Regions from separate parts of the Lactococcus sp. FSL K6-0773 genome, predicted to be linked through region 1. Evidence: predicted binding sites of a transcription regulator. Region 1 holds the regulator's gene; each other region holds the start of a gene.
The links. Region 1 encodes Rex, which represses fermentation and respiration genes when NADH is low (regulators of the CRP and FNR family bind a similar motif). Its sites were predicted from a motif close to TTGTGAANTANTTCACAA; they were not measured.
Positions count from the first base shown of each region.

Region 2: a site for Rex is predicted at 1,190-1,207, ahead of MHB61_RS04200 (2,3-butanediol dehydrogenase). Genes of this name have one in related genera too.
Region 3: a site for Rex is predicted at 1,374-1,391, ahead of pflB (formate C-acetyltransferase). Genes of this name have one in related genera too.

Region 1 is NZ_JBBOVF010000001.1:755,890-760,082, forward strand. It holds gene MHB61_RS03635 (ABC-F family ATP-binding cassette domain-containing protein) at 1-351, opposite strand, end outside; gene MHB61_RS03640 (Spx/MgsR family RNA polymerase-binding regulatory protein) at 529-921, opposite strand; gene MHB61_RS03645 (redox-sensing transcriptional repressor Rex) at 1,146-1,796, shown strand; gene radC (RadC family protein) at 1,884-2,564, opposite strand; gene glmS (glutamine--fructose-6-phosphate transaminase (isomerizing)) at 2,695-4,193, opposite strand, start outside.
Region 2 is NZ_JBBOVF010000001.1:872,779-876,971, reverse strand. It holds gene MHB61_RS04205 (FtsW/RodA/SpoVE family cell cycle protein) at 1-1,042, shown strand, start outside; gene MHB61_RS04200 (2,3-butanediol dehydrogenase) at 1,267-2,121, shown strand; gene MHB61_RS04195 (hypothetical protein) at 2,109-2,336, shown strand; gene MHB61_RS04190 ((S)-acetoin forming diacetyl reductase) at 2,362-3,123, shown strand; gene MHB61_RS04185 (hypothetical protein) at 3,397-3,558, shown strand; gene abc-f (ribosomal protection-like ABC-F family protein) at 3,643-4,193, shown strand, end outside.
Region 3 is NZ_JBBOVF010000001.1:1,206,046-1,210,238, reverse strand. It holds gene MHB61_RS05670 (class I adenylate-forming enzyme family protein) at 1-173, opposite strand, end outside; gene MHB61_RS05665 (magnesium transporter CorA family protein) at 365-1,282, shown strand; gene pflB (formate C-acetyltransferase) at 1,543-3,906, shown strand; gene coaE (dephospho-CoA kinase) at 4,038-4,193, shown strand, end outside.

The sequences.
Region 1 (4,193 bases):
TGTCAATTCATCCCCAGCAAGTTCTCCCATTTGCAATTCCATCTGGCGCAATTGTTTTTCCATTTGGCGAAGCGAATCAAAAACAGAGAGCATTTCGGCAAATATTGTCCTTGAGGAATTCAGCCCAGTATCTTGCGCTAAATAATTCATTGTCAAATCTTTGGTCTTGGATACAGTTCCGCGACTCGCTTCTTCAACTCCAGCAATAATTTTAAGCAAGGTTGACTTACCAGCTCCATTTCGGCCAACTAGGGCAATTCTTGAATGGTCTTGTAAACTAAAATTGATATTTTCAAATAAAACATCGCCACCAAAAGTGCGTGCAATTCCATTCCCTTGCAGTAAAATCATGATATTTATCCTCTTCGTTAAATCTCAAAGCATATTTTTAATACTTCGTTTTTCCTTTTCATATGATAGAAAAGCAGTCCTTCTATTATAGCATTTAAGGCAAGCTTTTTGTAGTTCTTCCAAATTCTTAAAATTAAAAAGCTTACCAGATCTGATAAGCTAAAAATAAAATTAATATTAGACTAAAATTAATCTTTCACGCAATTCAATTCTCCTAACTTCTGGTGGAATAAACGCTCTGATTCCATCCTCGTTAAAACCAATCAATAGACAGTCCTCGTCAAAAATTAATGGTCGTTTTAGAAGACGTGGATTTTCCTGAATTAATCCAAAAGCTTTTTCTAGTCCTAATTCATCGAAATTATAATTTAAAGATGCGTATGTTTTCCCTCGGGTCGCAATTATATCCTCAAATCCGTTTTCAGTCAAGGATAAAATTTTGATTAAATCATCTTTTTCCATAAAATCTTTTGATAAATTAATTTCTTCAAATTCAATGTGATGTTTACGTAACCATTTTTTAGCTTTTCTACAAGATGAACATGAACCACTAAGATAAATTTTAATCATATTTTCTCCCTATCTATTTTTTCATATTTCTATTCTAACATGAAAGCGCCTTAATTAAAAGGGGAAAATAAATATTTTTTTAGAATTGTAATCAATTTCTCATTTTTTACGAATGTTCCATTCCTTTTGTTTGATAATTTCACAAATTTTTGATAAAATTATCACAAAGAAACTAAATATTAATTAGTTTTAATAAAATCGAATTAAATTTTTGAGGTATAACAATGACTGATCATAAACCAAGCAAAAGCTTGCCTAAAGCAACTGCTAAACGACTGCCACAGTACTATCGACTGTTCAAAAGTCTTGTCGAAGAAAATGTGACACGCACAAACTCACAACTTATTTCAGAAAAAATTGGAGTAGATGCTGCCACAATTCGCCGAGATTTCTCTTTATTTGGCGAATTAGGCCGACGTGGATACGGCTATGAAACGAAAGTGCTCCGTGATTTCTTTGGAGAACTTCTTGGCCAAGACCAAGAAACGCATATCGCTCTGATTGGTGTCGGAAATCTCGGTCGTGCATTACTTCATTATCAATTCCAAGATAGAAACAAAATGAGAATCACGCAAGCCTATGATATTTCTGGCAATCCCTTAGTTGGAACACAAACAGATGATGGAATTCCAATTTATAATATTTCTGATTTAGAAAAAAATGTTAAAAAATCGGATATCAAAACAGCAATTCTCTCTGTTCGCAAAGAAAATGCCCAAGAAGTTGTTGACACTCTAGTCAAAGCTGGTATCAAAGGTTTCCTAAACTTTGCCCCAATTCGTTTGAAAGTCCCTTCAGATGTGGTTGTTCAATCAATTGACTTAACTAAGGAGCTGCAAACACTACTATTTTTCATGGGAGCTCAAGAAAACTAAATTAGTACAAAATAAAAGAACAGTTTTTATTGACTGTTCTTTTTCTTTGCTTTATAGTTGAGAAGTGATTGTTTGTTATATAATCCTTCATTTTCTGATCTCTTCTTCCCGAAAGCTAAAATAATTACCAGCCCCTACAATAATATGATCAATAAAATTGATCCCCACATCCTCGCAAGATTTTTTTATTTTGGTAGTAAATATTTTATCAGCTTGACTTGGTTTTAAATTTCCTGAGGGATGATTATGTGCAACTAACAGTCCTACTGAGAGATTTTTTATTGCATGATAAAGAATCTCTCTAGGGCTTGCAGTTGCCTGATTAACCGCCCCTATAAAAATTGTCTTTTTTTCAATAATTCGATTTTGACCATCTAAATAAGTCGCCACAAGATGCTCTTGCTCAAAATTTTGCATTTCAAAAGCAAGACTCAAGCCATATTCTCTGGAACTCAAAACTTGACCGTAACGTTTTCTATTAGTGGTTTGTATCCTTTTTCCAAATTCAATCATTGCTCGAATTTCAATGGATTTTGCCAGTCCAATGCCTGAAATTTCTCTGAGTTCATTAATCGAAGCTTTGCGCAAATTATCCAAAGTTTCAAAATGTTGAAGAATTTCCAAGGCCAAATTTAATGATGAGTATTTTTTTGTCCCTGTTCGCAATAATATCGCTAACAGCTCAACATCAGACAAGCACTCTTCTCCTAAAAATTCTAAGCGTTCCCTAGGTTGCATCGGATACGGATTTTCTTTTAGTTCATACATACTATTATATACGGAAAAATCTGGCCTTTGTCACTGACAAAAGATTAATTAACCAAAAAAGTTCTGATGAATCTCAGAACTTTTTATTTTTAGTTATCATTTTACTGACAGAGATTTCTGTCAGTAACTTTTATTCAACTGTTACTGCTTTAGCTAAGTTACGTGGTTTATCAACATCAAGTCCACGCTGCATTGACGCATAATAAGCAATTAATTGTGTTGGAATAACCATTGAAATTGCTGACAAATAAGGATGAACTTGGTTGACAACAATTGTATCATCTTCACGAGCCACTCCTTCTTCAACAATTGTGATAGCTGAGGCTCCACGAGCCACTGTTTCCATTACATTTCCACGAGTATGAGCTGCTACTTCTTCATTATTAGAAATTAAAGCAAGTACTGGAGTTCCTTTTTCAATCAATGAAATCGTTCCATGTTTTAATTCTCCAGCAGCAAATCCTTCACATTGAATATAAGAAATTTCTTTTAATTTGAGAGAAGCTTCCATTGCTACATAATAATCTTGTTTTCGACCAATATAGAAGGCATTGCGAGTAGTTGGCAATAAGTCAGCTACAATTGCTGCAATTTCATCCTTTTCAGATAAAGTGGCTTCAATTGATTGAGCAACTAAAGACAATTCTTTAACTAAATCAAATTCTTTTGCTTTAACTTCCCCTTCAGCCTCACCAACTGCCTTTGCAAGAAAAGCCAAAGTTGCAATTTGTCCTGTATATGCTTTGGTTGAAGCAACTGCAATTTCTGGTCCAGCACCGATTAACATTGTATAAGTTGCTTCGCGTGACAAAGTAGAACCGGGAACATTTGTAACTGTTAAGCTTGGAAGTCCTAATTCATTTACTTTTACTAAAACCTGACGGCTGTCAGCCGTTTCACCAGACTGTGAAAGGAAAATAAAGAATGGTTTTTGGCTCAGCAAAGGCATATCATAGCCCCATTCTGAAGCAAGACCAAGTTCAACCGGTGTATTTGTCAAAGATTCAAGCATCATTTTTGCCCCAAAACCTGCATGATAAGACGTTCCGGCGGCAATAATATAAATACGATCAGCCTCTTGAATTCCTTTGATAATGTCTTGATCGACTTTCATTGTTCCATCTTCATTTGCATAAGTCGCAATGAGTTTACGCATAACTGCGGGTTGCTCATCAATTTCTTTGAGCATGTAGAAAGGATAAGTTCCTTTTCCAATGTCAGATAAATCAAGTTCAGCTGTGTATGACTCACGTGAAAGTACATTACCTTCGTAATCCATAACTGTAACATTATCTTTTGTTAACACAACAAGCTCTTTATCGTGAATTTCCATAAATTCAGACGTTTCACGAATCATCGCCATAGCATCTGAGCAGACCATGTTGTAGCCTTCGCCAAGGCCGATTAATAATGGTGATTTATTTTTGGCAACATAAATCACTTCTGCATCTTCGCTATCCATAAGAGCAAAGGCATAAGAACCTTGAATTAAGCTTAGAGCTTTTTTGAATGCTTCAAGTGTTGATAGTCCTTCTTCTTCAGCAAATTTAGCAATTAAATGAACCGCAATTTCAGTATCGGTTTGTCCTTTAAAAGTATCATTCATCAAAAATTCGTTTTTAAGTTCAA
Region 2 (4,193 bases), 120 kb from region 1:
GCATATGGATTCAAGGTTTTTATGGAATTTAACACCATTTTTTTACCTATTAGGTCTTATATTAATGGTTCTACCGATCTTTTTCTACGATAAAGCAACCTATGCTTCAACAGGTGCAAAAAACTGGCTCGCTTTTGGAGGACGAAATCTTTTTCAACCGTCCGAGTTTATGAAACTTTCCTATATTTTATTTTCGGCTAGGATTGTGGTTACCTTCCAAAATAATCTAAAAAAACGAGTACTCAAAGATGATTTCCGCTTAATCGGACTTCTGATACTTGAAACAATTCCAGTTGCCATTTTATCAGTCTTTCAAAAAGACTTCGGAACTTTCTTGGTCTTTGCAGCTATCTTTGCTGGAATTATTTTAGTTGCTGGTATTTCTTGGAAAATACTTGCGCCAGCTTTTTTTTTCGTAGCAGCAGTAGCTGTAGGAATTGTTGCTCTAGTTGCTTCACCAGAAGGACAAAAATTTCTTGAAAGTACCAGTTTTGCTCAGTATCAGGTCAATCGTTTTATCGCATGGTTACATCCTTTTGAATATTCTCAGACTTTCAGTCTTCAACAAGCACGCTCATTGATTTCAGTTGGTGTTGGTGGTCTTTGGGGTAAAGGAATTGGTGTAGCTAATGTCAATGTTCCCGTTCGAGAATCAGATATGATTTTCACTGTCATTGCTGAAGATTTCGGATTTATTGGATCAGCCTTTTTGATTTTCCTTTACTTTATGCTGATTTATCGAATGATTCGAGTAACTTTCAAATCAAATAATCAGTTTTATACCTATATTTCAACGGGTATTACTATGATGATTCTCTTCCATGTCTTTGAAAATATTGGAGCAGCGATTGGTGTTGTTCCTTTAACAGGTATTCCCTTACCCTTCATTTCTCAAGGGGGATCGGCCTTAATGGCAAATATCATCGGCTTAGGGCTCGTTTTATCAATGAAATATAATCAATTACCAGAATTTGTCAAGGAACAAAGACAAATTCCAGTTAAGGGTGATAGTCGAAAAAATCGTCGAAGAAATAGACATTAACAATTAATAAGAATACAAAAAGTAAAAGTTACTGACAGAAAATTCAGTAGCTTTTTTATTACGATAAAATATTTAAAAGTCTATATATACCAAGGAAGAAAACGCTTTAAATTTTTGTAAATTATTAGAAATAATGATAGAATAAACTCGTGAGAGAAATCTCAAATACTAAATTTAATTGATTGCCTGAAACGACAACCATCCTATATAGAGGAGGCGTTTTTATGCGCGCAGCACGTTTTTACGACCGCGGGGATATCCGCATTGATGAAATTAATGAACCAATAGTAAAAGCTGGCCAAGTTGGCATTGATGTGGCTTGGTGTGGAATTTGTGGAACAGATCTCCATGAATTTTTAGATGGCCCAATTTTTTGTCCGTCAGCAGAACATCCTAATCCAATTACTGGAGAAGTACCACCAGTCACTCTTGGACATGAAATGTCTGGGGTTGTAAATTTTATAGGTGAAGGAGTAAGCGGACTTAAAGTAGGTGACCATGTCGTTGTCGAACCTTATATCGTTCCCGAAGGGACTGATACAAGTGAAACTGGACATTATAACCTCTCAGAAGGCTCAAACTTTATTGGTTTGGGCGGAAATGGTGGAGGTTTGGCTGAAAAAATTTCTGTTGATGAACGTTGGGTTCACAAAATTCCTGATAACTTACCATTGGATGAAGCTGCTCTAATTGAGCCACTATCAGTCGGCTATCACGCTGTTGAACGAGCAAATTTAAGTGAAAAGAGTACGGTATTAGTTGTTGGTGCTGGACCAATTGGACTATTAACTGCTGCCGTTGCAAAAGCGCAAGGACATACTGTTATCATCAGTGAACCTAGTGGACTTCGTCGTAAAAAAGCACAAGAAGCACAAGTTGCTGATTATTTCTTCAATCCAATTGAAGATGACATTCAAGCTAAAGTTCATGAAATTAATGAAAAAGGAGTGGACGCAGCCTTTGAATGTACCTCTGTCCAACCGGGATTTGACGCTTGTCTAGATGCGATTCGTATGGGTGGAACAGTTGTCATTGTCGCAATTTGGGGCAAGCCGCTAGTGTTGATATGGCAAAATTAGTAATCAAAGAAGCTAACCTTTTAGGAACGATTGCTTATAATAACACTCATCCAAAAACAATTGATTTAGTATCAACAGGTAAAATAAAATTGGACCAATTCATCACAGCTAAAATCGGTTTGGATGATTTGATTGATAAAGGATTCGATACGCTGATTCATCATAATGAAACAGCTGTTAAAATTTTAGTTTCACCAACTGGTAAAGGTCTATAAAATAAATAAATAAAGGAGAAATAAGATGTCTAAAATTGCAGCAGTTACTGGAGCAGGTCAAGGAATAGGTTTTGCAATCGCAAAACGTCTCTATAATGATGGTTTTAAAGTAGCTATTATTGATTACAACGAAGAAACAGCTCAAAAAGCAGCAAAAGAACTTGGAGAAAACTCATTTGCGATTAAAGCTGATGTTTCCGACCGTGAACAAGTTATTTCAGCTTTGAATGCTGTTGTCGACAAATTTGGTGATTTAAATGTTGTAGTTAATAATGCCGGAATTGCCCCAACAACACCAATTGAAACAATTACACCTGAACAATTTCATCAGGTCTATAATATTAATGTTGGTGGAGTTTTGTGGGGGACACAAACATCAACAGCACTTTTTAGAAAATTAGGTCATGGAGGTAAAATTATCAACGCAACCTCACAAGCTGGAGTTGTTGGAAATCCAAATCTAATGCTCTATTCTTCTTCAAAATTTGCTGTTCGTGGGATGACTCAAATTGCTGCTCGTGATTTAGCAGAAGAAGGAATCACAGTTAATGCTTATGCACCAGGGATTGTAAAAACACCAATGATGTTTGATATTGCGCATCAAGTTGGTAAAAATGCTGGTAAAGATGATGAATGGGGAATGCAAACTTTCGCAAAAGATATTGCCATGAAACGTTTATCTGAGCCTGAAGATGTGGCAAATGTTGTTTCATTCTTAGCTGGCCCTGATTCAAACTATATTACCGGTCAAACAATTATTGTTGATGGAGGAATGCAATTCCATTAATCTAAAAATGAACTGTCAAGTTTTTATCTTGACAGTTCATTTTATTTTATGCTATAATTGTCTTAAATAAATGAACGAGGTAAGGTCTATTGAAAATCTAAGTTTTGAACTTTAAAAATATTCGTAAAAATCGAGTGTTTTTGTTGTCTTCATAACTTAGAGAGAATAGACTTTTATTATGTTTACAGATTGGGCAATTTGTCAGAATTTGTATCTTTTAAAGCTCTTTTCACCTAAGTTGTGAAAAGAGTTTTTTAATTTAAGGAGAAAATAATGAATCAAAAACAAAAAGAAATGCAAGCTAAACTAGAACAAATTAAGAAGAATAAACCGCAATTTGCTGGGAAAAATACTAATGGGATGACAGCAGTAAAAGCAACCAAGCAAAATCAACACGGAGCAAAAATTAATGCTCCAAGAAAAGCGGGAATTTGAGATTTATGAACATTCAGAGGAACTCACTCTGAGTTTTCTACTCAAATTAGATTTCTTAATTCTCACAAATGAGAGGAGAATTAAATGTCAAATATTGAATTTAAAGACTTAACCTTTGGCTACGGGGATAATCTGATTTTCAATCATGCCCAAATAAATATTGATGACCGTTGGAAATTAGGATTAGTAGGGCGAAATGGCCGTGGAAAATCAACCCTTTTAAACTTACTACAAGGTAAAATAACTACTGACAGCTCGATAACTACTGACAAAAACTTTGTTTACTTCCCCCAATTACTGACAGAAGAAGATTTTAATGATAAAGATAAATCTAAAAAACAAAATACTGCTGATAAATATTCTGTAGAAAGTCTGTCAGTAAAAATTACTGACAGAAATTCACAATTAACTTATTATGTGCTAAATGAATTAGCCGAATTTGAACAATGGAAATTAGAACGTGAATTATCTTTATTGAAAGTTGATTTAGAAATTCTTTGGCGTCCTTTTGGAAGTTTATCAGGTGGGGAACAAACCAAGTGTCTCTTGGCAATTTTATTTTTAGATGAGGACAATTTTCCACTAATTGATGAACCAACAAATCAATTGGATCTGGAAAGTAGAAAAATAGTTGC
Region 3 (4,193 bases), 450 kb from region 1:
AAGAGACTTGCCTTATCAACAATTGCTTGATGAGTCTTTTGGTAAGTCGTTTCAAGAGCTAGTTCGGGGAAAGCTCCAACAGCCTCATCAAAGATAATTGGGCTATCAGGAAACTGTTCAGCTGATTTTTTAAAGTTTAGATACAAATTTAGGGGTTCGTGTTTGAATTTCAAAAAAAATCTCCTCAAGTTAATAAGTTTATTATATCACAAAGTATTCTTTAGACCAATAGTTAATGTAAATGTTTTCTTAAGTCGTAGAGAATAAAATACTCGGAAAAAAAGTCTAAAATCTGCTACAATTAAAGGGACACTAAGAGGATTCCAATCCTCTTTTATCAGGAAAAGAAGGGATAGATAGGAAAATGATTAAAAATTATGAACTATCCAACGAAAAAAAATTAATTTCAACCTCTGAAATGAAGAATTTCACCTATGTTCTCAATCCAACACGTGAAGAAATTGGGAATATTTCTGAATACTATGACTTCCCTTTTGACTATTTATCAGGAATTTTGGATGACTATGAAAATGCCCGTTTTGAAACAGATGATAATGATAATAATCTGATTCTCTTACAATATCCTGCACTTTCTAATTATGGAGAAGTGGCGACTTTTCCATATTCTTTGGTTTGGACTAAAAATGAATCGGTTATTTTAGCACTTAATCATGAGATTGATAATGGCTTAATTTTCGAGCGTGAATATGATTATAAACGCTACAAACATCAAGTTATTTTTCAAGTGATGTATCAAATGACACACACTTTCCATGATTATTTGAGAGATTTCCGAACAAGGCGTCGCAGACTTGAACAGGGAATCAAAAATTCAACAAAGAACGACCAAATTGTTGATTTGATTGCCATTCAAGCAAGTTTAATTTATTTTGAAGATGCCTTGCACAATAATATGCAAGTACTTCAGGATTTTATTGATTACTTGAGAGAAGATGATGAAGATGGTTTTGCTGAAAAGATTTATGATATTTTTGTCGAAACAGACCAAGCTTATACAGAAACCAAGATTCAGCTCAAGTTACTAGAAAATCTCCGAGATTTGTTCTCAAACATTGTCTCTAATAACTTGAACATTGTCATGAAAATCATGACATCAGCTACTTTCGTTCTAGGGATTCCTGCAGTAATTGTTGGTTTTTACGGAATGAATGTTCCAATTCCTGGTCAAAATTTTAATTGGATGGTTTGGCTTATTTTAGTTCTAGGAATTTTATTATGTGTTTGGGTCACTTGGTGGTTACATAAAAAAGATATGTTATAAAATGGAGAAAAATCTCCATTTTTTTGCTCTTTGTGAAAAAATTAATTAGTGATTGCAGATTATGAAGTTAGCAATGTTTGTTAAAACTATTTTGTGAATTATTTATGAAAACGTTTTAAAAAAGTATAACAGATATTAAAATAATTGGAACTGTATTAGTAAAGAATCTGTAATTTCTCTTGAATTCTGTTTGCTATTCTCAAACTGTATGATATAATGAAGTTGTAATTTGAAACAGAAAGAACAAAGGAGATTTCAAAATGAAAACCGAAGTTACGGAAAATATCTTTGAACAAGCTTGGGATGGTTTTAAAGGAACCAACTGGCGCGATAAAGCAAGCGTTACTCGCTTTGTACAAGAAAACTACAAACCATATGATGGTGATGAAAGCTTTCTTGCTGGGCCAACAGAACGTACACTTAAAGTAAAGAAAATTATTGAAGATACAAAAAATCACTACGAAGAAGTAGGATTTCCCTTCGATACTGACCGCGTAACCTCTATTGATAAAATCCCTGCTGGATATATCGATGCTAATGATAAAGAACTTGAACTCATCTATGGGATGCAAAATAGCGAACTTTTCCGCTTGAATTTCATGCCAAGAGGTGGACTTCGTGTTGCTGAAAAGATTTTGACAGAACACGGTCTCTCAGTTGACCCAGGCTTGCATGATGTTTTGTCACAAACAATGACTTCTGTAAATGATGGAATCTTTCGTGCTTATACTTCAGCAATTCGTAAAGCACGTCATGCTCATACTGTAACAGGTTTGCCAGATGCTTACTCTCGTGGACGTATCATTGGTGTCTATGCACGTCTTGCCCTTTACGGTGCTGATTACCTTATGAAGGAAAAAGCAAAAGAATGGGATGCAATCACTGAAATTAACGAAGAAAACATTCGTCTTAAAGAAGAAATTAATATGCAATACCAAGCTTTGCAAGAAGTTGTAAACTTTGGTGCTTTATATGGTCTTGATGTTTCACGTCCAGCTATGAACGTAAAAGAAGCAATCCAATGGGTTAACATCGCTTATATGGCAGTATGTCGTGTCATTAATGGAGCTGCAACTTCACTTGGACGTGTTCCAATCGTTCTTGATATCTTTGCAGAACGTGACCTTGCTCGTGGAACATTTACTGAACAAGAAATTCAAGAATTTGTTGATGATTTCGTTTTGAAGCTTCGTACAATGAAATTTGCTCGTGCAGCTGCTTATGATGAACTTTATTCTGGTGACCCAACATTCATCACAACATCTATGGCTGGTATGGGTAATGACGAACGTCACCGTGTCACTAAAATGGACTACCGTTTCTTGAACACACTTGATACAATCGGAAATGCTCCAGAACCAAACTTGACAGTCCTTTGGGATTCTAAACTTCCTTACTCATTCAAACGTTATTCAATGTCTATGAGCCACAAGCATTCTTCTATTCAATATGAAGGTGTTGAAACAATGGCTAAAGATGGATATGGCGAAATGTCATGTATCTCTTGTTGTGTCTCACCACTTGATCCAGAAAATGAAGAAGGACGTCATAACCTCCAATACTTTGGTGCGCGTGTAAACGTCTTGAAAGCAATGTTGACTGGTTTGAACGGTGGTTATGATGACGTTCATAAAGATTATAAAGTATTCGACATCGAACCTGTTCGTGACGAAATTCTTGACTATGATACAGTTATGGAAAACTTTGACAAATCTCTCGACTGGTTGACTGATACTTATGTTGATGCAATGAATATCATTCATTACATGACTGATAAATATAACTATGAAGCAGTTCAAATGGCCTTCTTGCCTACTAAAGTTCGTGCTAACATGGGATTTGGTATCTGTGGATTCGCAAATACAGTTGATTCACTTTCAGCAATTAAATATGCTAAAGTTAAAACATTGCGTGATGAAAATGGCTATATCTACGATTACGAAGTAGAAGGTGATTTCCCTCGTTATGGTGAAGATGATGATCGTGCTGATGATATTGCTAAACTTGTCATGAAAATGTACCATGAAAAATTAGCTTCACACAAACTTTACAAAAATGCTGAAGCTACTGTTTCACTTTTGACAATTACATCTAACGTTGCTTACTCTAAACAAACTGGTAATTCTCCAGTACATAAAGGAGTATTCCTCAATGAAGATGGTACAGTAAATAAATCTAAACTTGAATTCTTCTCACCAGGTGCTAACCCATCTAATAAAGCTAAGGGTGGTTGGTTGCAAAACCTTCGCTCATTGGCTAAGTTGGAATTCAAAGATGCAAATGATGGTATTTCATTGACTACTCAAGTTTCACCTCGTGCACTTGGTAAAACTCGTGATGAACAAGTGGATAACTTGGTTCAAATTCTTGATGGATACTTCACACCAGGTGCTTTGATTAATGGTACTGAATTTGCAGGTCAACACGTTAACTTGAACGTAATGGACCTTAAAGATGTTTACGATAAAATCATGCGTGGTGAAGATGTTATCGTTCGTATCTCTGGTTACTGTGTCAATACTAAATACCTCACACCAGAACAAAAACAAGAATTAACTGAACGTGTCTTCCATGAAGTTCTTTCAAACGATGATGAAGAAGTAATGCATACTTCAAACATCTAATTCTTAAAATTTAATGAATATTCGGTCTGTCAGTTTTACTGACAGACTTTTTTTACGAAAAAATTAATCATAATAGTTAAAAACTATTGTTTTTAGTTTAAGAAAGTTAAATTTTATGCTAAAATAGATGAATGAAAATGGTAATTGGATTGACAGGCGGAATTGCGAGTGGGAAATCAACGGTGGTTGATTTTTTGATTTCTGAGGGTTATCAAGTGATTGATGCTGACAAAGTTGTCCGTCAATTACAAGAACCTGGCGGAAAACTTTACAAGGCAATAGTAGAA